3 regions of the Levilactobacillus sp. genome follow, and region 2 is predicted to be linked to each of the others. Evidence: predicted binding sites of a transcription regulator. Region 2 holds the regulator's gene; each other region holds the start of a gene.
What was found. The regulator Rex, encoded in region 2, represses fermentation and respiration genes when NADH is low (regulators of the CRP and FNR family bind a similar motif). The targets are predictions, from matches to a motif close to TTGTGAANTANTTCACAA.

Region 1 (7,837 bases), on a different contig from region 2:
TTGCCCGCCACGGATGGGGCCGCGGTGCGCGACCAGCTCGCCCAAGCCCAGCGGTATTGGGATACGCCGGCGCCGCAAGCACAGCTCAGTGAGGTCTTGTTGGGTGGCCGGTGCGTTGTGACGCGGATTGTGCGGACATTTTAACTGAATGATTAAGAAATTTATGGGTCGGATGATACCGGCCTTTTATATTCAATACTAATCTCACTAATAGCCGGATTATTATAAAATTTATGGAGTGAAAGTGCTTGCTAATGGGCGACCAATCACTTAAGATAGTAACCATCGAAGGTTGTTGGAATAGGATTTTGAGAGGAGCTGGCAAGATTGCAAATGAAACGGATCATGTGGTTAAGCTTATTGATGGCGATGTTAGGTGGCGTGGGGGTTCCGACCGGGGCGCAGGCGGCTACCTGGCATCACGGCACACCGAAGCACTTACGGGGCATGTATCAATCGACCACGCCCATTGGCAAGCACTCGGCGGCGGGATTTGCGCCGGTGATTGAGGTCAAAGCCAAGACGTTTAGCCTGAACATCTCGAACAATCCGTTACAATTAGTGAAGCACCTCAAGTATCAACACGTGCATGGGCATTATCAGTTCAAGGGCACACTCCAGCACATCGGCTTTGTGCTGGGTGGCAAGGTGACATTTGGCCTGAAGAAGAAAGGCCACAGCCTTTACTTCGTGCAGAATCGTCACAATAACTTTGCGATGCCCGACCGGTTTAAGCTGACGACTCACGTGAAAGGATAGGCGCATGAAACGATCGATTGGCATGTTGTTATTGCTAGTGAGCCTGGGCGGCGGTCTCACCATGACCCAACCTGCCATGGCTCAGGGGAAACGGACGCTGCGGTCTTTTCCCAAGCGGTTTCGGGGGACTTGGTATACCTACGATAGCGGTCGGTACCATCGGATAAAAATCACGGCCAAAACGATGCGGTCTGATGGTTGGACCTATCGGCTTCACTCGCGGTCAGTGTCCGCCACAGGAAATCCCAATTCGACCCGCCACCAACACTGGATCATTGCGACGGTCGGCAAAAAGTGGCTGTGGACTTCTGACTGGAACCAGACCATGGGGTATGGCAGTTATTATGGTAAGCAACATCGACGGCTGAATGGAAAAAACTACGCCGCTCTACAAATGGCTCATGGCCGTAACATTCAAACCGATGGGTATGCCTATCATAGTAAGGCGACGGCTAAGCGGTTCGCTAACCAGTAACTTGAGGTGGTTGCTTCTCCGCTGTCTGGCACATGCTATACTGATGCCAGACAATCTTTAGGAGGAACTACCCATGACCATCACCATTAATTCCGCGCAACCGCAAGACCTAGCCCAAATCATGACCATCGAAAAAGCTGGCTTCACGCCCGCCGAAGCGGCTAGTGAAGCCAGCATGGCCGAACGGATTCGGCTGATTGCGGATACCTTTTTGGTCGCCAAGGAAGGCGATATGGTGCGGGGATACATCGTCGGTCCCGCTTTTGACCAGCGCTATTTGACCGACGCCCTATTCGAGAAATCAACGCCCAACAATGCCACGGATTCCTACCAGACGGTGCTGAGCTTGGCAGTTAGTCCGGACTACCGTCAATCGGGATTGGGGAGCCAATTGCTCACGGCGTTAGCACAAGTTGCGCGCCACCAACACCGCCAAGCCGTGACCCTGACCTGCCTGCAGCGCCTGGTCCCGTTTTACGAGCGCAATGGCTACGTTAACGAGGGTGTCTCGGCGTCGACGCATGCGGGCGAGACCTGGTACAACCTGGTCTTACCATTAACCGATTAGCTTGAGGCCAATCGTCGCCCCTAAAATGACGGTGACCCACACCAGCTTGCGCCAGTCCTTGGACTCGTGGAAAAATAACATCCCGGTGATCACGCCACCGGCGGCCCCAATCCCAGTCCAGACGGCATAGGCGGTCCCCATGGGCAGCGTCTTAAGCGCCAGTTCCAGACCGCCAAAGCTGAGGGTAAAGGCGACAATCATCGCGAGCCACAGCCACAACTTCTTCGCATGCAGGGCCCAGTTCATGAAGGTCACGCCGAGCATTTCGCTCAGCCCGGCAAAAATTAGGAATAGCCAAGCCATGATTAGTGGCCTCCTTTCGTGGTAAATTGTAGCCCACCGATGCCGATGAGTAAGAGCCCAATCAAGGCAAGCTTAGCCAGGCTGACGGGTTCACCAAAGGCCAGCATCCCCACGCTGGTGGTGCCCAAGGTTCCCAACCCAACGAAGACAGCGTAGGCCGTACCGGCGGGGATGTGCCGGCTGGCCCGAATCAGAAAATAAAAACTTAAATAAACAGCGATGCCAGTGATTAACCATTCCCATGGTGTCGTGGCGTGTTTAAACCCCACGACCCAGCTGACTTCAAAGACCGCGCCGAGAACGACGGTCACCCAATGTTGCCACATAAAAAGATCCTCCTTATACAGAAAAAGCCCGAGAAATTTTGTCAGTCATTGACAAAATCTCCCAGGCTTTTTCCCTTCCGTGTCTGCGGCTTAAGCCACAGGTTCTCTCTCGGACCAGACCCAATTGGCGGAACCCTAGAGAACAAAAGTATTCAGTTTGATACGGTAGCGCTAGTTTAGCACATCCGGAAAATTGGGGCAAGGGGTGTTGGAAAATGTTTGATGTTAACCGGTTTCATCTTTATAATAGAAGGTGTTGTGAATAACATCACACACAAACCAGTATTCAACCAATCACAACTATCACAAAAACAGTTAGGAGCGATTTTTAATGACACAGATGTTTGGGAGTCCCGCTTCATATGTTCAAGGTAAAGGTGTTTTGTTTGATAGTGTTCAATACTTAGAAAAATTAGGCCGCAAACCCATTTTAATGGCGGATACTGCCGTTTACAAAATTGTCGGTGACCAATTTAAAGACTACTTAACCGAAAACAAATTTGATGTCCACAAGGTCATCTTTCGCGGAGAGGCCTCACCGGAAGAGATCGACCGGATCACGGGCATCGGTAGCGACTTTGGCCCCGACGTTGTGATCGGGTTAGGCGGCGGGAAGACCTTGGATTCCGCCAAGGCCATCGCCGACAACTTGAAGGTGCCAGTGGCCATCTTGCCATCACTGGCTTCGACCGATGCGCCTTGCTCGCGGTTGTCTGTTATTTATCACGAAGACGGATCGTTCAAGGCTTACCGGTTCTATGACAAGAACCCTGACCTGGTCCTGATCGATACTCGCTTGGTTGCTGGGGCCCCAGCGCGCTTATTGGCTTCCGGAATTGCGGACGCCTTAGCGACGAACGTTGAAGCCCAAGCCGTTGCCAAGGGGAACAGCGACAACATGTTGGGGGCCAAGCAGACCTTGGTTGGTAACGCGATTGCCCAAAAATGTGAAGATACGCTGTTCAAGTACGGTCGGTTGGCCCTGGCTTCCGTCAAGCAACACGCCGTGACCGATGCCTTGAACAAGATCGTTGAAGCCAACACCTTGATGAGTGGGGTCGGCTTTGAAAGTGGCGGCTTGTCCGCGGCCCACGCCATTCATGATGGGTTGACCGCGTTAGACGGCCCAATCCACGAACTGACCCACGGGGAAAAGGTGGCTTACGGCACGTTGACCCAACTCTTCTTGGAAGGTCGGACTGAAGAAGAATTCGACCGCTACCTGGCTTTTGACCTGTCATTAGGATTACCAACGACCTTAGCAGACCTGAAGATTCCAGACGTTACGGATGCAGAACTCTTAAAGGTCGGCGAACAAGCCACGGCACCCGCAGATACCATGGACCGGATGCCATTCGAAGTCACTCCAGACGACGTGGCCCAAGCCATGCGTGGGGTCGATGCGTACAGTCGGGCTTATCAGGCAAGAATGCAGAAATAGCCAGGTTGAACCCGTTTGAAAATTCGGTGAGGTGGTCGGCGCGTTCAAGAGTGGTTTGACTGCCCAATGTTGTTTCACGTGAAACAAATAGCTGGCATCATCAAAAAAGACTTTTTCAGAATTTTAGTCGTTCTGAAAAAGTCTTTTTTTAGTGGTTGGGTTAACCATTGCCAAGCGCGGTCACAGGCTCCCGTTTCAATCGGCAGCGAGCAGATTAGTCGATCGTCCGGTATTCCGGCACCCATTTTATGGCCGCAACGGCTTGCTTGGCGTTTGCGATGGGTTCTTTGTTCAACTGTTGGTCCAGGACACTTTGGGCCACGATTTCAGCCAATTTTTGTGAGAATTCCGTCAATTGAGAAACAGGTGGTAAGACCGCCGCACCGGGCTGGGTCGTGTCAACGATACCGCCAAGGGCGTGGCAAGCGGCAGATAACGTTTCGCCGTTTAAGACCTTCGCCGTTGCGGCAATTAGGCCGAAGCCCAAGCCGGGGTACATTAAGGCGTTGTTGCCTTGGCCAATGTGGTAGGTCGTGCCCTGGTAATCGACGTCGTCAGCGGGAATCCCCGTTGCGATGAGGGCCTTGCCGTCCGTCCATTTGATGAGGTCGGCAGCGGTTGCTTCGGCCAATTTGGTCGGGTTAGACAGGGGGAAAATGATTGGCCGTGGCGTGTGGGCGGCCATGTCCTTGACGATGTCTTCCGTAAAGGTTCCGGGCTGGGTGGAAGTCCCAATCAAGACCGTCGGGTGAACCGTCTTGACCACGGCGGCCAAAGTCGTTAAGTCGTCAGCGTTAGTGAATTCGGAGCGCTCGCGCGTAAAGGGCTGCTGTGCGGCGGTCAAGTCCGGCGTATCCGTAAATAACAGCCCTTGCTTGTCGACCGCGTAGAAATGCTTGCGAGCTTCTGCTTCAGATAGGCCGGCGCGTTGTAATTCATCGAGAATCTGGTTGGCAATGCCCATGCCGGCAGTTCCGGCACCGAACGTGACAAATTTTTGGTCCTTGATATCTTCCTTAGAGATGTTCAAGGCGCCTAAGATTCCGGCCAACACGACCATCCCAGTTCCCTGAATATCATCGTTGAAGGTGGCAAATTGGTCCTGGTACTTGTCAAGAATAACCTGCGCGTTAGCCCGGCCAAAGTCCTCCCAGTGGAGTAAGGATTCAGGGAAGAGCTTCCGTTCGGCCGTCACAAATTGGTCGATGATGTCCAGGTATGGGTCGCCAGTCAACCGTTGGTGATGGTTTCCTAAATAGAGCGGATCGTCGCGTAGCTTTTGGTTGTTCGTTCCGGCATCAATGCTGACGGGGAGGACTTGCGCGGGATCGATGCCGGCTGCGGCCGTGTAGACCATCAGCTTACCCACGGCGATGTCGACGCCGTTAACGCCCCAGTCGCCCATCCCTAAGATGCCTTCAGCGTCAGTGACGACGACCAAGCGGATATCACGGCCGCCAGCAGCGTTTTTCAGGGAAGCTTCGAAATCTTCGGGGTGGTCAACGGAAAGGAACGCGGCGTTTTGAGGATCCGTGAAGAGGTGACTGTATGCTTCAATAGAATCTGCCACCGTGGGATCATACACGATGGGCATGAATTCAACGACGTGGTCAGCCATCAAGCGGAAGAAGAGGGTCCGGTTTTCATTGAACAGGGTCATCAGGTAGAGGCGCTTTTCCAAGTGACTGGACTTGCTTTGGAACTGCGCGTAAGCCTGCGTGACCTGTTCAGCCAGCGTTTGGACGTGGGCAGGTAGTGTGCCGACCAGGCCGAGAGCGTGGCGTTCGGCTTGCGTAAAGGCTGTGCCCTTGTTTAGAAAGGGGTTATTTAAAATTGCATCTGCGTTTTTCATAAATGATGCCTCCAGTTATTTGATTAACTCTATAGAAACAGCATAGCGGCGGGAGGCGGGTATAGTCAAATGTGGCAGTGACTATAAAAATAATTTATAATGGGGCTACAATCAGTGTGATAAAGGGGCGTTAAAATGAACACAAAAGACTTGGCCTATTTCGATCGCCTAATTAAATTAAAAAACTTTTCGCAGGTGGCTAACGAATTTGGGGTCACCCAGCCGACGATCACCATGGCGATTCAGCGATTAGAGGCCGAATTTCAGGCGAAACTCGTCTTGCGGGACCGGGTTCATCATGAATTGGTGGTGACGGCAAGTGGCCGGCAGCTGGCCGTTCACGCGGAATCAGTGCTCCAGGAGTTGACCTTGGCCCACCAGGAAATCACGCACTTAACGCAGGATCAGACGGTTTTGGGGCTCCCACCGATCATCGAAAATTACTACTTTCCCCAGGTGGCGGCGTCCCTGCAGAAACGGGGGATGCTGGCAGATATCCGAACCTTGACGGGCGGGTCGGTCTGGCTCCGGAATGCCCTGCGTGATGGGCAGGCGGACCTGGCCTTATTAGGGTCGACGGCACCGCTTGCCTATAAGTCGTTGATTGCCGAAGAATTTGATCGCCAACCGTTCAACATCTTTGTGTCGGCGGCGCACCCGTTAGCCAAGCGCAAACGGATTTACTTTAGTGAATTGAAGCAAGAAAAGTTTGTTCTCTTTAATCATAGTTTTGTGCATAACACGGCATTTAATCTGTTAACGCGGCGGAACCATTTCCGACCAGACGTTGTTTTCCGGGCGACGGATACCCATGCGATTATGAATCTAGTCGCGGAAAATGTGGGGGTCACTTTCCTAACGGGCATCGTTGACCAGCACCGTCCCGATGTGGCGCGGCTAGAATTGCTGGATGACGAGCAACCCGCGTTTCTGTCGAGTATCGTTTACCGGTCGTCACACGTCTTGACCCCGGCCCAGCAACAGGTGCTGACCGTCTTGCGGGCGACGTTGACCAGGTCGTGACCGGCCCCCGGTCTTGGGGCGCTGGGTTAGTGAGGCGGCGTGCCCAAGTCGGGCCAGTGGCACACGTTGCGGTAGTGCATTCAGCAGCACCACCAACCGAAAAAATAGCATCATCCAGAGGCGTCCCGTCGCAATTGGCGGGGCGCTTTTCAGGGCTGAAAGATAATGAAAGCGTTACCAGAAACTGAACAAAACGCCCTTTTTTGTCGAATAAGTGACTAATTTCACGATAAATACAATCGTTTGTATTTCGATAATCATGCGATTTTGGCGTCTTTTCTGAAAATTCGATGCGGAAAAACGCCTTAAAATTTCGCTGGGAGGTTGCTATACTGAAAACGATTTAAAAATGACTGTATCAGTCATCATAACTTAGATAAAAGGTGCCGCGGGTCACGGCCCCCGGCGTAAATATGGAGGTAGCAACTATGCAACTCGGAAGTATTGAAGCTGGGGGAACCAAGTTTGTTTGTGCAATCGGTAACGAAGATTATCAGACCAAGGACAAGGTGCGGATTCCGACCACGACCCCGGAAGAAACCTTAAGCAAGACCATCGCGTACTTTAAGCAGTTCCCGGAACTAAAGGCGATTGCCATTTCATCCTTTGGGCCCATCGAACTGCGGCACAACTCGCCGAAGTACGGGTACATTACCAACACGCCGAAGCCCGGCTGGGCCAACACGAATTTCGTGGGCCGACTGAAGCAGGAACTAGACGTGCCGATGTACTGGACGTCCGACGTGAACGGCTCCGCTTATGGCGAGTACGTGATGTCCACGCTGTTCAATGAAAATATCGACTCGTTAGTTTACTTCACGATTGGGACCGGCGTGGGGGCCGGTGCCGTCATTAACGGGCATTTCGTCGGCAGCTTGGGGCATCCTGAAATGGGGCACGTGCGCTTGAAGCGCCACCCCGACGATTTGAATTTCGCCGGCATTTGCCCATTTCACGGGGATTGCTTGGAAGGTCTGGTCAGCGGACCCACGTTCGACGCGCGGCTGGGGAAACCCGGTAAGGACGTGCCGTTGACCGACCACGTTTGGGACATCATGGCTTACTACGTTGCACAAGCAGCTCTGCAAGT
Region 2 (7,837 bases):
TTCTTCAAGTGATAGTTATAAGTGGAAACAATAATGTTTTCCCGTGAATTCAAGACGGTCCGTAAGCGCAACGCTGTTTGGTTATGCAAGACGTTTTGCCAAGGGTGCCGAGGAACGAATTGTGGGACCAGGACGGTCGTCGTAAAGTTACGTTCCGCCGCGCGTTTGGCAATCACATCGCAGAATCGCAGCGTTGGCGTGGCGATGGAGCGGTAAGACGAGTGGATATCCACGAACCGGATGTCCGGGAACTCTTCCTTGAATTCCTGTGCCGTCTTGTGTTCCTTCTCCGGATTCTCATCGAAGGACACGTGCATCGCGATGACGTAATCGCCGATTGACCGGGCGTAGTTGATGGCTCCGGACGTCACCCGGGTGATGTTGCTGACCAACACGATGACGGTCGCCCCATCATACTCGTGAATGTCGGCCCGTTCTTTTTCCGCGACCCGCAGTTGCTTGGCAACGTTGTGGTAATGGCCATTGATGCGGTAGAACAGCAGCAAAATCAGCGGCATGATGATCAGGTAAGGCCAGACGTTGGCAAAGTGCAACAGCAGTAAGAAGACCACCAGCACCAGCGAAATCAAGGCCCCTAGTAAGTTGATCAACGATTTGCCGATCCACCAGCCTTCACGCGTCCGGAACCAGTGAATAATCATCCCGGATTGGGACAGCGTAAACGGCACGAACACCCCCACCGCATACAGTGGAATCAGTAAGGTCGTTTGCCCGTGGAAAATGAAGATCAGCACGATGGCGCCGACCGCCAAGGAAATAATCCCGTTGGAGTACCCTAACCGGTCACCCCGGTCCAGGTAAGCGTGCGGGAGGAATTTATCCTTGGCCAGGTTGTAAGCCAAGATGGGAAAGGCCGAAAACCCGGTGTTGGCAGCCACGGCCAAAATCAAAGCCGTTGACAATTGTAATAAGTAGTAGAACACCCCGTGACCAAATACACCGACCCCGATTTGTGACAGGACCGTTTGGTTACTCTGGGGCCGAATCCCCATGTAGTAACTCAGATAGGTAATCCCAGCGAAGAAGATCGCCAGGATACCGGCCATGATAGCCAAGGTCGCGGCCGCGTTGTGACGCTTGGGTTCCTTGAAGTTTGGCACCGCATTACTGATGGCTTCGACCCCAGTCAGTGAGGATGACCCGGACGAGAAGGCCCGGAAGAACAGCAACAGGGTCATGCCTTGAACCGGTGCACCCAACGAAGCGGAGGCGTGATACGTAATGTTTCCGCTCATGATGTTGTACAGGCCCACGCCAATCATCACGATGATCATGACAATGAATAGGTAGACCGGCACCGTCAGAAATGCCGCCGATTCGCGCATCCCCCGTAAGTTTAGCAGCATAATGCCAATGACAATTAAAACTGACACCAACACGGAATACGGATACAGCGCCGGAATCGCCGAGGTAATCGCCTCGGTCCCGGAAGTCGTTGAAACCGCCACGGTCAGCATATAATCAACCAGCAGTGAGCCCCCAGCGACTAACCCGGCCGATTGGCCCCAGTTGGTGCTAGCAACCACATACGCCCCACCCCCGGAAGGATAGGCGTGAATGATTTGCTGGTATGAAAGCGTGATCGCAAATAACAGAACCAAGACCAAAGCCGCAACCCACAATTGATACATCAACGCGGCTGCTGATAAGGTAATCAGGACTGTCGTAATTTGCTCAGTACCATAAGCCACGGAGGATAACGCATCAGATGACAACAAGGCTAACGCTTTAAACTTGGTTAGCGACTGACCGCCCTCGTCCATGGTCTTGAGGGGTTTCCCAATTAAAACCCGCTTTAAATAACGCCACATGACTATTTACTCCTTATCTCCACAAATAATGAAAACGGGACCAGGCCCGTTAAATAATAGCTTGTTTCAGTCAAATCTGAATGTGCAGTAAGTCTACTACAACTAGCTCCACATTACCACAATTCTAGCAGTTCGCAACCGTAGAATTGTTTAGCGAACTTATCCATTATCCGGCAAAGTCTGGCAGAAATAAAGACTTTCTTTTTGCCAAATTTTGTTGCTACCCTGTTGGGTTGAATTTCAGCCGGTCTTTGGTTGTTACGTAGGGGGTACTGGCCGCCTTACCGTTCACTAGAGATGAGTTGGAACGTCATCGTATAGATGCAGACCTAGCCGAGGCGTTTCAGCTAGTGGTGCCTCTTAGCAACTGAAATTTCTGAGACCCTTCCCCTATTTCAGCGACAATGCTTGATTCTAACGCTAAGTCGCCCCACATTCAAGCTAAAGCTGAACTTTCTACCAACTAAAGGGTGAACGGCGAACATCAGCTAAAACGCTTGTTATCCTGCGACTCATGGCGTTAAAAATAGTCGCTTACAGCCGCACACTGCGAACTGGACCGCCTGCCGTTCGCTAAATATGGGGTAGAACGCGGGAATGGGCCGAGGCCAAAGGGCGGTCTCAAAGTGGCCTCATAGCCGAAACGTGCGCCGACAGGCACCTGGTTCCACTTAAGACTGCTAGGCAGTTAACCGCCTGTTGGCACACTCTTTTTTCAGCTGCCAACAAAAAAGAAGCCTGAACCCGCAAGTTCAGACTTCTCGTCAATCATTTTTAATTAAATGCAGCTTACATCATGCCGCCCATACCTGGGTTAGCAGCTGGGGCTGCAGGTGCTGGGTTGTCTTCTGGCTTTTCAGCGACAACAGCTTCAGTCGTCAACAGCAAAGCAGAAACAGAAGCAGCGTTTTGAAGTGCAGAACGAGTAACCTTGGTTGGGTCAGTGATGCCGGCCTTAACCATGTCTTCGTACTTGTCGTCTGCGGCGTTGTAGCCAATACCTGGCTTTTCGCTCTTCAAGTGTTCAACGACAACGGAGCCTTCAACACCAGCGTTTTGTGCGATTTGGCGAACTGGTTCTTCCAAAGCACGCAGCACGATGTTCACACCGGTCTGTTCGTCGCCTTCAGCGTCAACCTTGGCTACGTCACCAATGACGTTGATCAAGGCAGTCCCACCACCAGCAACGAAGCCTTCTTCAACGGCGGCACGGGTCGCGTTCAAGGCATCTTCAATCCGGTATTTACGTTCCTTCAATTCAGTTTCCGTAGCGGCACCGACACGAACGACGGCAACCCCACCGGATAACTTAGCCAAACGTTCCTTCAGCTTGTCGCGGTCAAAGTCAGAAGTCGTTTCTTCAATCTGACCCTTGATTTCAGCAACCCGAGCAGCGATTTGGTCCTTAGCACCAGCACCTTCAACGATGGTGGTGTCATCCTTAGTCACGTTGACCTTTTGGGCTTGACCTAATTGATCAATGGTCGTGTCCTTCAAGTTCAAGCCTAAGTCATCGGTAATCACAGTCCCACCCGTTAAGGTTGCGATATCAGCCAATTGGGCCTTACGACGGTCACCAAAGCCAGGCGCCTTGACAGCAACCACGTTGAAGGTCCCACGCATCTTGTTCAAGACCAAGGTAGGTAAGGCTTCACCGGTGATGTCATCCGCGATGATCAACAGTGAACGGCTTTGTTCAACAACGGATTGCAGCAATGGCAAGATGTCTTGGATGTTGCTGATCTTCTTGTCAGTGATCAAGATGTAAGGGTTATCGAGGTTAGCTTCCATCTTATCGTTGTCGGTAACCATGTATTGAGACATGTACCCACGATCGAATTGCATCCCTTCAACAACGTCTAAGCTGGTATCAACCCCACGAGATTCTTCAATAGTGATGACCCCATCGTTACCAACCTTTTCCATGGCGTCAGCAATTAACTTACCCGTTTCCTTGCTAGCGGATGAAATGGAAGCGATTTGGGCGATATCGTCCTTAGTCTTAACGTCGATAGACATCTTGTGCAGCGCCTTAACAGCGGCGTCAGTTGCCTTTTCGATCCCGCGACGGATACCAACAGGGTTGGCACCGGCCGTCACGTTCTTCATACCTTCGTTAACGATGGCTTGGGTCAATACCGTAGCGGTCGTGGTCCCGTCACCAGCGATGTCGTTGGTTTTAGAAGCAACTTCGGAAACCAACTTGGCACCCATGTTTTCGAAATGGTCATCGAGTTCGATGGCCTTGGCAATCGTGACCCCATCGTTCGTGATGGTTGGGTTGCCGTAGCTTTGTTCCAAGACAACGTTACGACCCTTAGGCCCTAAGGTGGTCTTAACCGTGTCAGCTAACTTGTCAACACCGGCCAGCATTTTGCTGCGTGCATCTTCAGAGAATTTCAGTTCTTTAGCCATTTTCTACATTCACCTCATACTAAATTTTTTAAATAATCTCTCGTATTAGTGGGAAAGAAATTAATCAACGACAGCGACTAAATCCTTTTCGTGTAAAACAAGGTAAGTCTTGTCGTTGTACTTAACTTCCGTACCGGCGTACTTGTCGAACAATACCTTGTCGCCAACCTTAACAGCTGGGGCTACCTTATCGCCATTGTCTAACACACGGCCATCACTTACAGCAACAACGTTAGCCGTTGAAGGCTTTTCCTGCGCATTACTTGCTAAAACAATGCCGCCAACCGTCGTTTCTTCTTCTTGTGGTTGATCTAAAATGACGCGGTCTCCTAATGGTTTTAACACTTGAATCCCTCCAATAAACTTACTTTTTAGCACTGTTAGCACTTGACTAACATAAGTGCTAATCACAATATCTAATATATGGTTTTTCGTTCTAAAAATCAAGGAATTTGGCAAACAATTTGAAGAGTGCTAACGGCCCGGTTCGCCTAGCCCTTGCGGCTCTAAGCGAAATCCTTCATTCTATGATTTTTCTAATATCCGGCTGGACTGGCTGACGGGTTGGTAATCACCTGGCTGAAGGTTGAAACTGAAATTAACGTGCTGATTGTCGTAATGACGGTGTTCCGATATCTAAAATTGGTCAAACCAGGCGCCTGCGTCAGCCAGGGTTCCGCCTGCTATGGGGAACACCTTCAGCCTGAGGAGCGGTCTTCCGGTTCGCTTGAAAGCCTGGCAAGACCACCAGTCTCTCAAGTCGTCCCGCGCTGTAACCTGGCAAATAACGCCAGGTAACACCGCCGACACAGCCGGCTCCGCCCTGGCTGCCTCCGGCAAGGTTGACGGTTATCAGTAACACTGTGTTAATGAAAGACTAGTTGTCAATGTAGCTACTACCTGGGATTAAAGCAACTGTTACTAGCACGCACTACCGTAGCCGAGAGTGCGCCAACAGGCAACTGTCGTCACACTCTTTTTAAACGGCAAGCGGCCAGTGATTCCTTGCTCACCAATCCGTTTAGCCCGTTGTTTATAGCTGAACTTTCACAAGTCTGATTTGTGAAGGACATTTAGCGGTCCTCGAACTGACTTTTCTGGTGGCGTTTTCACAAAGCGTAAACAAAAAGTCGTAATCCCCCAAAAGATTACGACCCCGTTCTATTCTTTGCTGTTGTAGTGTTCCAAGAAGTAAATCAACGTTTGTAATTCGTTGGTCAAGTCCACGTTTTGGACCCGGACGTCCTTGGGTACCGTGACCCGCAATGGCGTGAAGTTCAAAATTCCCTTCACCCCACCGGCGACGGCATCATCCGTGACGGATTGGGCGACGTCGGACGGCACCGTTAAGATAGCGACCTGAATCTGTTGTTCTTCCAGCTGTGTCCGCAATTCCGTCATCGGATAAATTGGCACACCGCTTTGAATCGTGTTGGCAATGTCGGCGTTCACGTCAAAAGCGGCGCTGATCCGGACGTTGCCATCCTGGTGGAAGTTAAAGTTCAACAGGGCATGACCCAAATTTCCGACCCCGATTAAGGCCACGTTGGTCAGCCGATCTTGGTTCAGAATCTTCTTGAAGAATTTAATTAAACTTTCAACATCGTAGCCGTACCCCCGCTTACCCAGGGCACCGAAGTACGAAAAGTCTCGGCGAATGGTGGCAGAGTCAACTTTGACCGCCTCAGATAATTCAGTCGAGGAAACACGCGTCTTGTCCGCGTCCAACAGGATATTCAAGTAGCGGTAGTAAATGGGGAGCCGCTTAGCTGTGGCGCGGGGAATCTTTTGTTCTGTCAAAAACGAGACCTCCTAATCAATCTTGCTGGTCACTGCCAGTCTGGCAATAACCATTTCTCTAAATGACAATCTGATTGTGAAATTTACTTTCTTACAAATTATAGCATAACCGCCCGCCTTGTGAAAGAAATTGCAATACTTTTTCACAATTCTTTAGGAATTTCGGTCTAATTGCAGAATATGCTAAAATAGACCTACTGAGGTTTTGACTGAAAGGCACCCAAACTGCCGCGTAAACCAAAGATTTTCAAGATATCTCAATTACCCTAAAAATAATGAATACCCCATCAAGGAGGTCATACCGTGATTCTTTTGCAAGTCCAACAGGTTACCCGGCGTTTCGGGGCGACCGTCTTATTTGAAAATGTAACCATGGACGTCCCCGAGCATGGCCGCGTGGCGCTAGTTGGCCGCAACGGTGCTGGGAAGTCCACCCTACTGAAAATGATTGCCGGCGAAACCACCCCGGACGTCGGTCAGATTACGACCAAACGGGGGCTGACCATGGGCTACCAAGCCCAAAACGCCGGACTGGCCTCGTCCAAGACCGTCTGGAACGAAATGCTCGACGTCTTCGCTGAGGTCCGCGCCACCGAAAAACGCATCCACGAACTGGAACAGCAGATGAGTGATCCCGCCGTGATTGCGGATACCGAACAGTTCCAACAGATCAGTGCGACCTACGATCAGCTCCAACAAGACTTTAGCGACCACAACGGCTACGGCTACCAGGCCGAAATTCGTGGCGTGCTCCACGGTTTTGAATTTGGCGAAGAATACTACGACAAGCCCATCAACGAACTTTCCGGTGGGCAACGCACCCAACTGGCCTTGGCCAAACTGTTGCTGGAAAAGCCCGACCTGTTGATTCTCGATGAACCAACCAACCACTTGGACGTCGAAACGCTCACCTGGTTGGAAGGCTATTTACAGGGCTATTCTGGCGCCATTCTAGTCGTTTCCCATGACCGCTACTTCCTGGACCACGTAGTCAATGACGTTTACGACATGGCTCACGGCGGATTGGATCACTACCCCGGCAACTATTCGCACTACATCGATGCCAAGGCCGAACGGCTCAAGCGGGAATGGAAGGAATACGACAAGCAACAGACCGAGATCAGCAAGCTGGAAGACTTCGTGAACAAAAACATCGTCCGGGCTTCAACCACCAAACGGGCCCAGGCCCGACGGAAGCAGCTAGAAAAGATGGACCGCATCGCCAAACCTGAAGGCGATGAAAAGGTCGCCCGCTTCACCTTTAAGCCTCACCGGCAAAGCGGTAACGTCGTGCTCGACGTGGTCAACGGCGCGGTCGGGTATGACGACCAGGTCCTCTGCGCACCCGTCAATTTGGACATCAAGAAACACCAGGCCGTGGCCATTGTTGGCCCCAACGGGATTGGGAAGTCCACCCTGTTGAAAACGATTCTCGGCCGGATCCCCGCCATTCAGGGCCAAATCATCTTTGGGACCGGCGTCGACACGGGGTACTACGACCAGGACCAAGCCACACTGCACGAGAAAAAGACCGTGCTTCACGAATTGTGGGACGACCACCCCACGACGCCTGAGGGCGATATTCGCTCGATTCTCGGTAGCTTCCTGTTTACCGGAGCCGACGTGGACAAGACCGTCCATAGCCTCAGTGGGGGCGAACGGGCCCGATTACTGTTAACCAAGCTGGCCTTGCGCCATGACAATTTCTTAATGCTAGACGAACCCACGAACCACTTGGACATCGATAGTCGTGAGGTTCTGGAAAACGCGTTGAATGAATTTGACGGCAC
Region 3 (7,837 bases), on a different contig from region 2:
GCCACCTAAAATAGATGCGTAAATGGCACACTAATTAATTAAGTGTGCCATTGCCGTTTTGCAGAATTTTTTTGTGAATAGTCTGATTGTTGAGTGTAAAGAAGGGGGCTACAATCAGTTGATAATAGAGATAGGCCATCTCACTGGCTGGTTCCTGAAAGTCGTGACGAATCCAGTCAGTGATTAAGGCTTGAGCACCATAGCCCAGGCAATGTAGTACCAAATCAGTTGCGCGACGGGGGTCAATGGTGCTGGCTGGAGCGAGTTCCCTTAATCGTTGTTCGGTAATGCCGCGCGAATTGGTGATAATGGCCGTGGTGAAGTTAAAATGACTACTAGTGCTCAGAAACTTTAATAGGGCATGATGGGCATCCAGATAACGAAAAAGATGCGCCACAAATGCGGTGTCGGCCCATTTGCTGGCAGAAAAAAGTGGCACGAATAACTGCAAAGTATCATTCCAGAGTTGATGTTCCAAGGCAGCGATTAGCGCATCGATGCTGGTATAGTAACGGTAAAAGGTTCTGCGAGAAATACCGGCTTGTGCCGTGACGGCCACTACCGTGAGTTTTTGGTTAGGAGCTTGCTCCAGCACGGTCATGGCGGCCGTTATAATTTTCTGTTGCGTTAATTGTTTTTTAGTCAGCATAATTTTCTCCAGTGAAATTCGTCTAAATTAGCCTGATTATAGCATGGATAGCGGTACAGTGTGGTATCCTTATTATTCGTAAGCCCCCGCGTAAACGGGGAAAAGGAGGGACCACTTTGGCATTAACGACCGCCAAAAATTATTTATTACTGACTGAACGCATCGACAAGCGGCCCATGCTGCGGACCCGGTTCACGACACAGGCCTACTTGGTCTTGGCCGCTGTCTTGGACTTGGTGGACCAGGGCATCTTGGCCGCAAATGCTGGGCAGATGACGATTGCCGATGCGACGCGGTTTGACCAGCTGCCGCAGTACTTGAACGCCTTTAAGATTCGGCTGACGAGTGATTTGGCCCAAGATTCGCAGCTGAAGACGGCGTTGAAATTGGTCACCAGTTGGGACATCGTCAATGCGCTTTACGACGGCATTGGCGCCGAGACGCTGGCGGAGCAGACCACCGAGCGGGTGATTTTCCAAAACAACCTGAAGCCCCACGTCATCTATGAACCCACGGCTGCGAGTCGCCAGACTGTCATCACGGCGCTGAAACAGCAGCTGCTGAGCGCCCGGCCAACCACCGCAGCGGTGAATCTGTATCTGATTCTCGCCCAACAAGGCGCGCTGGCCTGGCTGTATTCGGCCGATGAAGTGGCGCAACTGCAGGCAGCCGCCGTCCAGCACACCGACTGGGGGACGGTTCAAGACCTGGTCAGTTTAGCGGCTGAGATTATCCAAGCGAAAAAATTTGAAATGGACGGCTGGCTGAGCTAAGGCCAGTTGGTCGTCAAGTGAGGGCCCTTCGTTAAAATAACGAGGGACTCTTTTTTTGTGCCACTGAATCGTTCAGAAGGTTGATAAATCAACAAATTACCCCATTGGACGGTATCCTTATTAACTGAACAATTATGCAGGTTAGGCTTGTTTTAGCTTGGCGCGCGACATATGATGGAATTGTGAAGTAATTCTCAAAAGGAGATGGGTGGCATGTCATTAACGATTGCTGCTTTACGAGAAGCGCCGGGAGAAAACCGGGTCGCCCTCTCGCCAGAAGTCGTGCGTAAATTGGTAAAAGGTGAGTTTCAAGTCCTGATCGAAACGGGGGCTGGCGACCGGTCCTTCTATCCGGACGCCGTCTTTGAGGCCGCGGGGGCCAAGATTTGTGACCGCCAAGCCGCGATTCAAGGCGCGGATGTGTTGGCCACGATTGGGCAACCCGGCAAGGACGTCGTCGATCAGCTGAAGGCCGGCCAGACCTTGTTAGGGTTGTTACAACCACTGACGGATCTGGACTATGTGCAGGAGCTCGCAGCCAAGAAAGTCAATGCGTTGGCCTTTGAACTACTGCCCCGGACCGTGTCGCGGGCCCAGACCATGGATGTCTTGAGCTCGCAAGCCAGTGTGGCCGGGTACAAGGCCGCGTTGCTGGCGGCCGACCGGTTTTCACGGTATTTACCCATGATGATCACGGCTGCCGGGACCGCCAAACCTACCAAGGTATTGGTCTTGGGGACCGGGGTAGCTGGCCTACAAGCCATCGGGACGGCCAAGCGGCTGGGCGCGATGGTGTCGGGCTATGACATTCGACCGGCCTCTCGTGGTGAAGTGGAATCGCTGGGAGCCACGTTTTTGACGACCTCCGTTTCCGCCACTGGTGAAGGCGGGTACGCGCGCGCCTTGACGCCAGAAGAAACGGCGCAACAACAGGCTGAGTTAGCCGCCTTCATTGCGCAAAACGACGTCATCATCACGACGGCGCAGGTTCCCGGACGGCGGCCACCGCTGCTGGTCACCCAGAAGTCCGTGGATGCGGCCAAGGCCGGTACCTTGTTCATTGACTTGGCAGCCAGTGCCCTCGGTGGCAACGTGGCCGGGTCCCAACCGGACAAGACGGTGACGACGGCCCAGCAGGCCCAGATCATCGGCGCCGGGGATATGGCCAGCCAGTTGCCCGCCTCCGCCTCGGATATGTTTGCTAAGAACGTTCAGGCGGTCTTAAGTGCCATCGTTCAGGACGGTAAATTGGTCTTGGACGTGGACGATGAGGTGATTGGTGAGCTGTTGGCCACGACCAATGGTGAAATTATCAGCAGTCGGGTTCGCGACGCGCTGAAATTGCCGGCGCGCCCAGCGGCTAAGCCAGCAGAATCAACCGAAACCAAAGGAGTTGATTAGGCATGAGTCAGGAATTATTTACGAATTTAGCCATTTTTGTTCTCAGTCTATTAGTGGGATTCGAAGTCATGAGTAAGATTCCCGCGACCCTGCAAACGCCCATGATGTCTGGGGCCAACGCGATTCACGGCGTGGTCGTGGTCGGGGCCTTTGTCATTGCCGCGGAAGCCAACAGTGCGCTATTTTACGTGCTGGCCTTTCTCGGGGCCTTCTTTGCCGCAGTCAACGTGGCTGGTGGTTACACCGTGACCGACCGGATGTTGGGCATGTTTGACCGGAAACCGGCCGCGAAGAAGGGGGAGGCTGAGCAGAAATGAGTGCGCTACAAACAGTTTCAGCGTTAATTTATTTAGTTTCGGCGGTCTGCTACGTCTTAGGGGTCCACTTGATGCGTTCGCCTAAGACGGCCCGGCGGGGGAATGGCCTCTCCGCCGTGGGGATGTTTCTCGCCGTTATTACAATTATTGTGACGATCGTGGTCGAGGGCAAGATTGATGCCATCGGCTGGATCGTCTTGTTGCTGGGCCTAGCGCTGGGAATCCTTTACGGGGTCGTCAAAGCACGCAAGGTGCCGATGACCGACGTGCCCCAGTTGGTCAGCCTCTTCAACGCCGTGGGTGGTGGCGCGGCTGCCACGATTGGGATCTTCGACTATCTGTTGAAGGGCGACGGCGCTAATCTGAGCGTGGCCTTTTCGCTACCAGTCTTGCTGGACGTCATCATCGGGGGCATCACGTTCTCCGGGTCACTGATTGCGACGGGCAAGCTGTCCGGTCACGTTTCCGGGAAGCCAATCAGTTTTCCGGGCGCTCGGCTGCTAAACATCGTCGTGGTCCTGGCTATTCTGGTCTCGGCCTACCTGGTGATCGGCTTGCCGACCAACGTTTGGTACGTCACGCTGGCGTTAGCGATGAGTCTGGTCTTTGGCCTGCTGATGACCTTACCAATCGGTGGGGCGGACATGCCCGTGGTCGTGTCGCTGTTAAACGCCTTCACCGGGTTGGCTGTGGCCTTTGCTGGTTTTGTCATTAACAACCAGGTCCTGATCATTGCCGGGGCCTTAGTCGGGGCCGCCGGAACCATTTTGACCTTACAAATGGCCGATGCCATGAACCGTTCCGTGGCCAACATCTTGGCCGGAGGCTTTGGGACGGGCGATAGCGACGGTGGCGCTGCTGCGGCCGATGTGCCTGTCGACGTGAAGGAGACTTCCGCCGACGACATTGGCCTACAACTGGCCTACGCCCACAGCGTCATGATCGTGCCAGGCTACGGGTTAGCCGCCGCGCAAGCCCAACACGAGGTTGCCGAATTGGCCAAGGTCTTGACGGACCAAGGCATCGTGGTCAATTACGCGATTCACCCGGTTGCTGGGCGGATGCCTGGACACATGAACGTGCTGCTGGCCGATGTCAACGTGCCGTATGACCAAATGAAGCAGTTGGATGACGCCAACCCACTGTTTGAGAGCACCGACGTGTCCTTGGTCATTGGGGCCAACGACGTCACGAACCCACTGGCCCGCGAAAGTGGCAACGCCATTTCCGGAATGCCAATCTTGGACGTCGACAAATCTAAGTCGGTCGTGGTCATCAAGCGGTCGATGAGTACCGGGTATGCCGGCGTGCAAAACCCACTGTTCGCCATGGACAACACACAGATGTTCTTCTCCGATGCCAAGAAGGGGCTGCAAGAGATTGTGGCTGCGACGAAGCAGTATTTGGCGTAATCAAGAGTGGGCCAACTGGCGGTTAGCTGGTAGCGCCGATAGTCAAATCTAAGGATTTCAGTGAAAAACGCGTCCTAACAAAATTCGTCCTGGTCGACGAACGCTGTTGGGGCGCGTTTTTGTAACCGATTGTTCTCATTTTAGTAACAGAGGGGTTGCCAGACCTGCGTCCCTATGTTATAGTGTACTAGCGAAATATAACACTAGGGAGGTAGGACAAATGCAGTTCGATGATAAGGTGCCAATTTATTACCAAATCAAAAATTATCTTTATCATGAAATGATGACCGGTCAGCTGAAACCCGGGGATAAGTTGCCGGCAGTTCGCCAGCTAGCGGTCGATCTCACGGTCAACGTGAATACGGTGCAACGCGCACTCGGGGAAATGATTACGGAGGGTATTCTGGAGTCCAAGCGGGGCAAGGGCAACTTCGTCACGATGGATGAACCCCGGATTACCCAGTTAAAGGAGCACTTGGTCATGGAGCAGTTGGAGCGAGTCTACGAACAATTACATGCATTGAACTTAACCGATGAACAAATCATCGAGAGCTTGAAACGATTTATCGCCCAAAGGAGGCAGCAGAATGACTAATGTGTTAGCAATCGAACAACTCACTTACAAGCACAATTTGAAAACGATTTTGAATAATGTAGATTTGACCTTGCAGACGGGTAAAATCGTGGGCCTCCTGGGCGAAAACGGCGCGGGGAAGACCACGTTGATGCGTCTGGTGACGGGCAGTGCCAAAGGGTCTGGGACCATCGCCGTGTGTGGTGACAGTGTGGCTGCCCACCACAAGAGTCACGTCAGTTTCACCGAACAACTGCGGGGCTTCAAGAGCAACACCCGAGTGGACCGCGTTGCCAATTTTTATCGGCTGGTCTACCCGGATTTCGATGGCCAACGCTTTGAAGAGCTGGTTACCTTCCTGCAGATTGACACCAGCCTGAAGCTGGGTGCGCTGTCCAAGGGGATGAAGGAAAAGGTGGTCATCGCCTTGACCCTAGCGCGGCAAACGCAGCTGTACCTGCTAGACGAACCCTTCAGTGGCATCGATTCCATGAGCCGCAAGAAGATTATTAGCAGTATTATCAAATGGAAGCCAGCCGACGCTACCATGGTCATTTCCGACCATTACGTGGCTGAGATTGCGCCGATTTTAGACGAGGTCGTCATCGTCAAGGACCAAACGATTTACGCCCATAAGGCCAGTGACGCCATTCGTGAAGAATTTGGCATTGGGATTGAAGCTTACTACGAGAGTTTGTATGAAGGGAGTGTCAGCCATGACTAGTTTTGGCAAAGTCTTTCAAGTGATGAGTCGCGAACGGTTCCGGACCACCAACAAAATCCTCTTGGCCGAACTGGCCGTGATGGCTGGAACGTTACTGTGGAGCGTGGTGACCCGCGGTATTCAAAGCGGTGAGTTCTTCGGCGTGGCAGCGGCTTGGTCGGGACCGGCGTTCCTGGCGGCCTTTATTTTCATGAGTGTGGCCAACGAACACGTTTATACCCGCGACACTTACCGGTTGATTCCGATTGGGGAAACGAAATTATATCTCACGAATTTGTTATCATCCTTCTTGATGTTCCTGTACTTCGGTGTGATTCAGGTCGTGCTTTACGCCATCACCAGTACGATTGATGCCAAGTTCTTGAACAGCCTATTTGCAGATCTGATGGATCCTCGCTATCCGTTGGGTGAGGCCATCAAGGTTGTCATTGGCCTGGGGCTGATGGGGCTCGCGCTGGTCGTTCTCGGCTGGACGACGATTTCGCTGGTCCACCTGGTGGTCAGTGCCACCAACAACTTCCTGCCCAATGTCAGTCGACGGGCCATTGACACCGTGCTCTACATCATCGTCATCTACCTGGTCGTGCGCGTGGCGGCCTTCATGATGCATGAGTTCAATAACTTGAGCGACATGATGAGTGCTAGCGGTCAGACGCTGTTCGGCATGAACATTGTGGGCTTCCTGGTCATTGCGGCGATTGAAGCTGTCATCAACGTGGTCCTGCTGAAGAAGTGGGTTGAAACGATTCCGAATTAATCAGTGGAATAGAAATTGCTAAACGAGAGTGGAACGGCTGCCTTTTGGCGCACGTTTCGGCCATTTAAATTGACGCATAAGGGTCTGGGATGTTTTATCCCAGGCCCGTTTTTGTGGGTGAATGGTTTTTTAAAGTGATGTTTGAAATTAGTGAAAAATTTTAAATTGCTGTGCATGTAACGAAAGTACGGGATCGGGTCTTCTTGTAGGATCATGCACAAGTTCAATAGAAATTATTTGCTAAAGAAGCTAGATACGTGTGCGTCAGTACTAGGTATTCAATTTTTTTGAATGGAGTATCCATTTTTATTTGATTGAATATTCACAATATAAGCATAATAATAGGGCTGTATAAGAGATTGAAGCTTTAATTTATAAAAATTGTTCTTTGAAGGGAGTTGGAATAGAAGAAGTCAGCAGAGCAATGAAAGCGCAATCATCGAATGGTGATTGATAATTGGTTATCAGCAAATCCAAAGAAAGAAGTGAATGTGAAATGGCTTTCAAGAGAATGTTTGATTCAGTTGAGTGTCACGAAGGTGAACCAATGCGGGTTATTACGAGTGGTGTGCCTACAATTCCTGGAGATTCTGTGTATGAGATGGAAGAATGGCTGAAGAAAAATGATGATCAAGTCCGTCTATTGATGCTACGCGAACCTAGAGGTATTCCAGCCACATGTGCAAACTTGATCGTGCCTGCTAAAAATCCCAAGGCCAAGGCAGGTTATATCATTATGGAACAAACGGAATATCCAATGATGAGTGGGGGCAATACAATTGCGGTTGCCACCGCCTTACTAGAAACTGGCCAAATTCCAATGACAGAACCAGTCAGTGAATTCGATTTGGAAGCGCCTGCTGGCTTGATTCACATTAAAGCTGACTGTAAAAACGGCAAAGTAACCCGTGTCACCTTTAAGAATGTTCCGGCCTTTCCAGTATACTTAGACAAAGAAATTGACGTACCACACTTAGGAAAGGTCAAAGTTGATATTGCTTGGGGTGGGATGTTCTATTGCTGTATTGATGCAACGCAATTCGAAGGCTTGCATCTGGTACCAGAAATGGGGAGTGAAATTGCTAAAATCTCCTCGTTAGTGACGACAGCAGCAATCGATCAATTGCCGGTTAACCACCCTGACTATCCAGGAGTTGGTATTACATTGTCAATGATGCATGAGCCATCAGATGATCCTGATGTTTATATGCGTACTTCCAACTGGTACCC

Region 1: a site for Rex is predicted at 2,688-2,705, ahead of LKH74_RS06480 (glycerol dehydrogenase). Genes of this name have one in related genera too.
Region 3: a site for Rex is predicted at 1,603-1,620, ahead of LKH74_RS04375 (NAD(P) transhydrogenase subunit alpha). Genes of this name have one in related genera too.

Annotation. Positions count from the first base shown of each region.
Region 1 is NZ_JALCJA010000003.1:356,056-363,892, reverse strand. It holds gene LKH74_RS06510 (DUF2441 domain-containing protein) at 1-144, shown strand, start outside; gene LKH74_RS06505 (hypothetical protein) at 328-759, shown strand; gene LKH74_RS06500 (hypothetical protein) at 764-1,234, shown strand; gene LKH74_RS06495 (GNAT family N-acetyltransferase) at 1,308-1,802, shown strand; gene LKH74_RS06490 (DMT family transporter) at 1,791-2,105, opposite strand; gene LKH74_RS06485 (DMT family transporter) at 2,108-2,431, opposite strand; guanidine-I (ykkC/yxkD leader) riboswitch at 2,488-2,581, opposite strand; gene LKH74_RS06480 (glycerol dehydrogenase) at 2,763-3,872, shown strand; gene LKH74_RS06475 (malolactic enzyme) at 4,087-5,724, opposite strand; gene LKH74_RS06470 (LysR family transcriptional regulator) at 5,860-6,747, shown strand; gene scrK (fructokinase ScrK) at 7,176-7,837, shown strand, end outside.
Region 2 is NZ_JALCJA010000005.1:92,102-99,938, reverse strand. It holds gene LKH74_RS09300 (APC family permease) at 1-1,832, opposite strand, end outside; gene groL (chaperonin GroEL) at 2,622-4,247, opposite strand; gene groES (co-chaperone GroES) at 4,308-4,592, opposite strand; gene LKH74_RS09285 (redox-sensing transcriptional repressor Rex) at 5,409-6,047, opposite strand; gene LKH74_RS09280 (ABC-F family ATP-binding cassette domain-containing protein) at 6,351-7,837, shown strand, end outside.
Region 3 is NZ_JALCJA010000002.1:355,805-363,641, forward strand. It holds gene LKH74_RS04365 (TetR/AcrR family transcriptional regulator) at 35-649, opposite strand; gene LKH74_RS04370 (hypothetical protein) at 766-1,422, shown strand; gene LKH74_RS04375 (NAD(P) transhydrogenase subunit alpha) at 1,636-2,823, shown strand; gene LKH74_RS04380 (NAD(P) transhydrogenase subunit alpha) at 2,826-3,140, shown strand; gene LKH74_RS04385 (NAD(P)(+) transhydrogenase (Re/Si-specific) subunit beta) at 3,137-4,552, shown strand; gene LKH74_RS04390 (GntR family transcriptional regulator) at 4,773-5,147, shown strand; gene LKH74_RS04395 (ATP-binding cassette domain-containing protein) at 5,140-5,850, shown strand; gene LKH74_RS04400 (ABC transporter permease) at 5,843-6,607, shown strand; gene LKH74_RS04405 (proline racemase family protein) at 7,104-7,837, shown strand, end outside.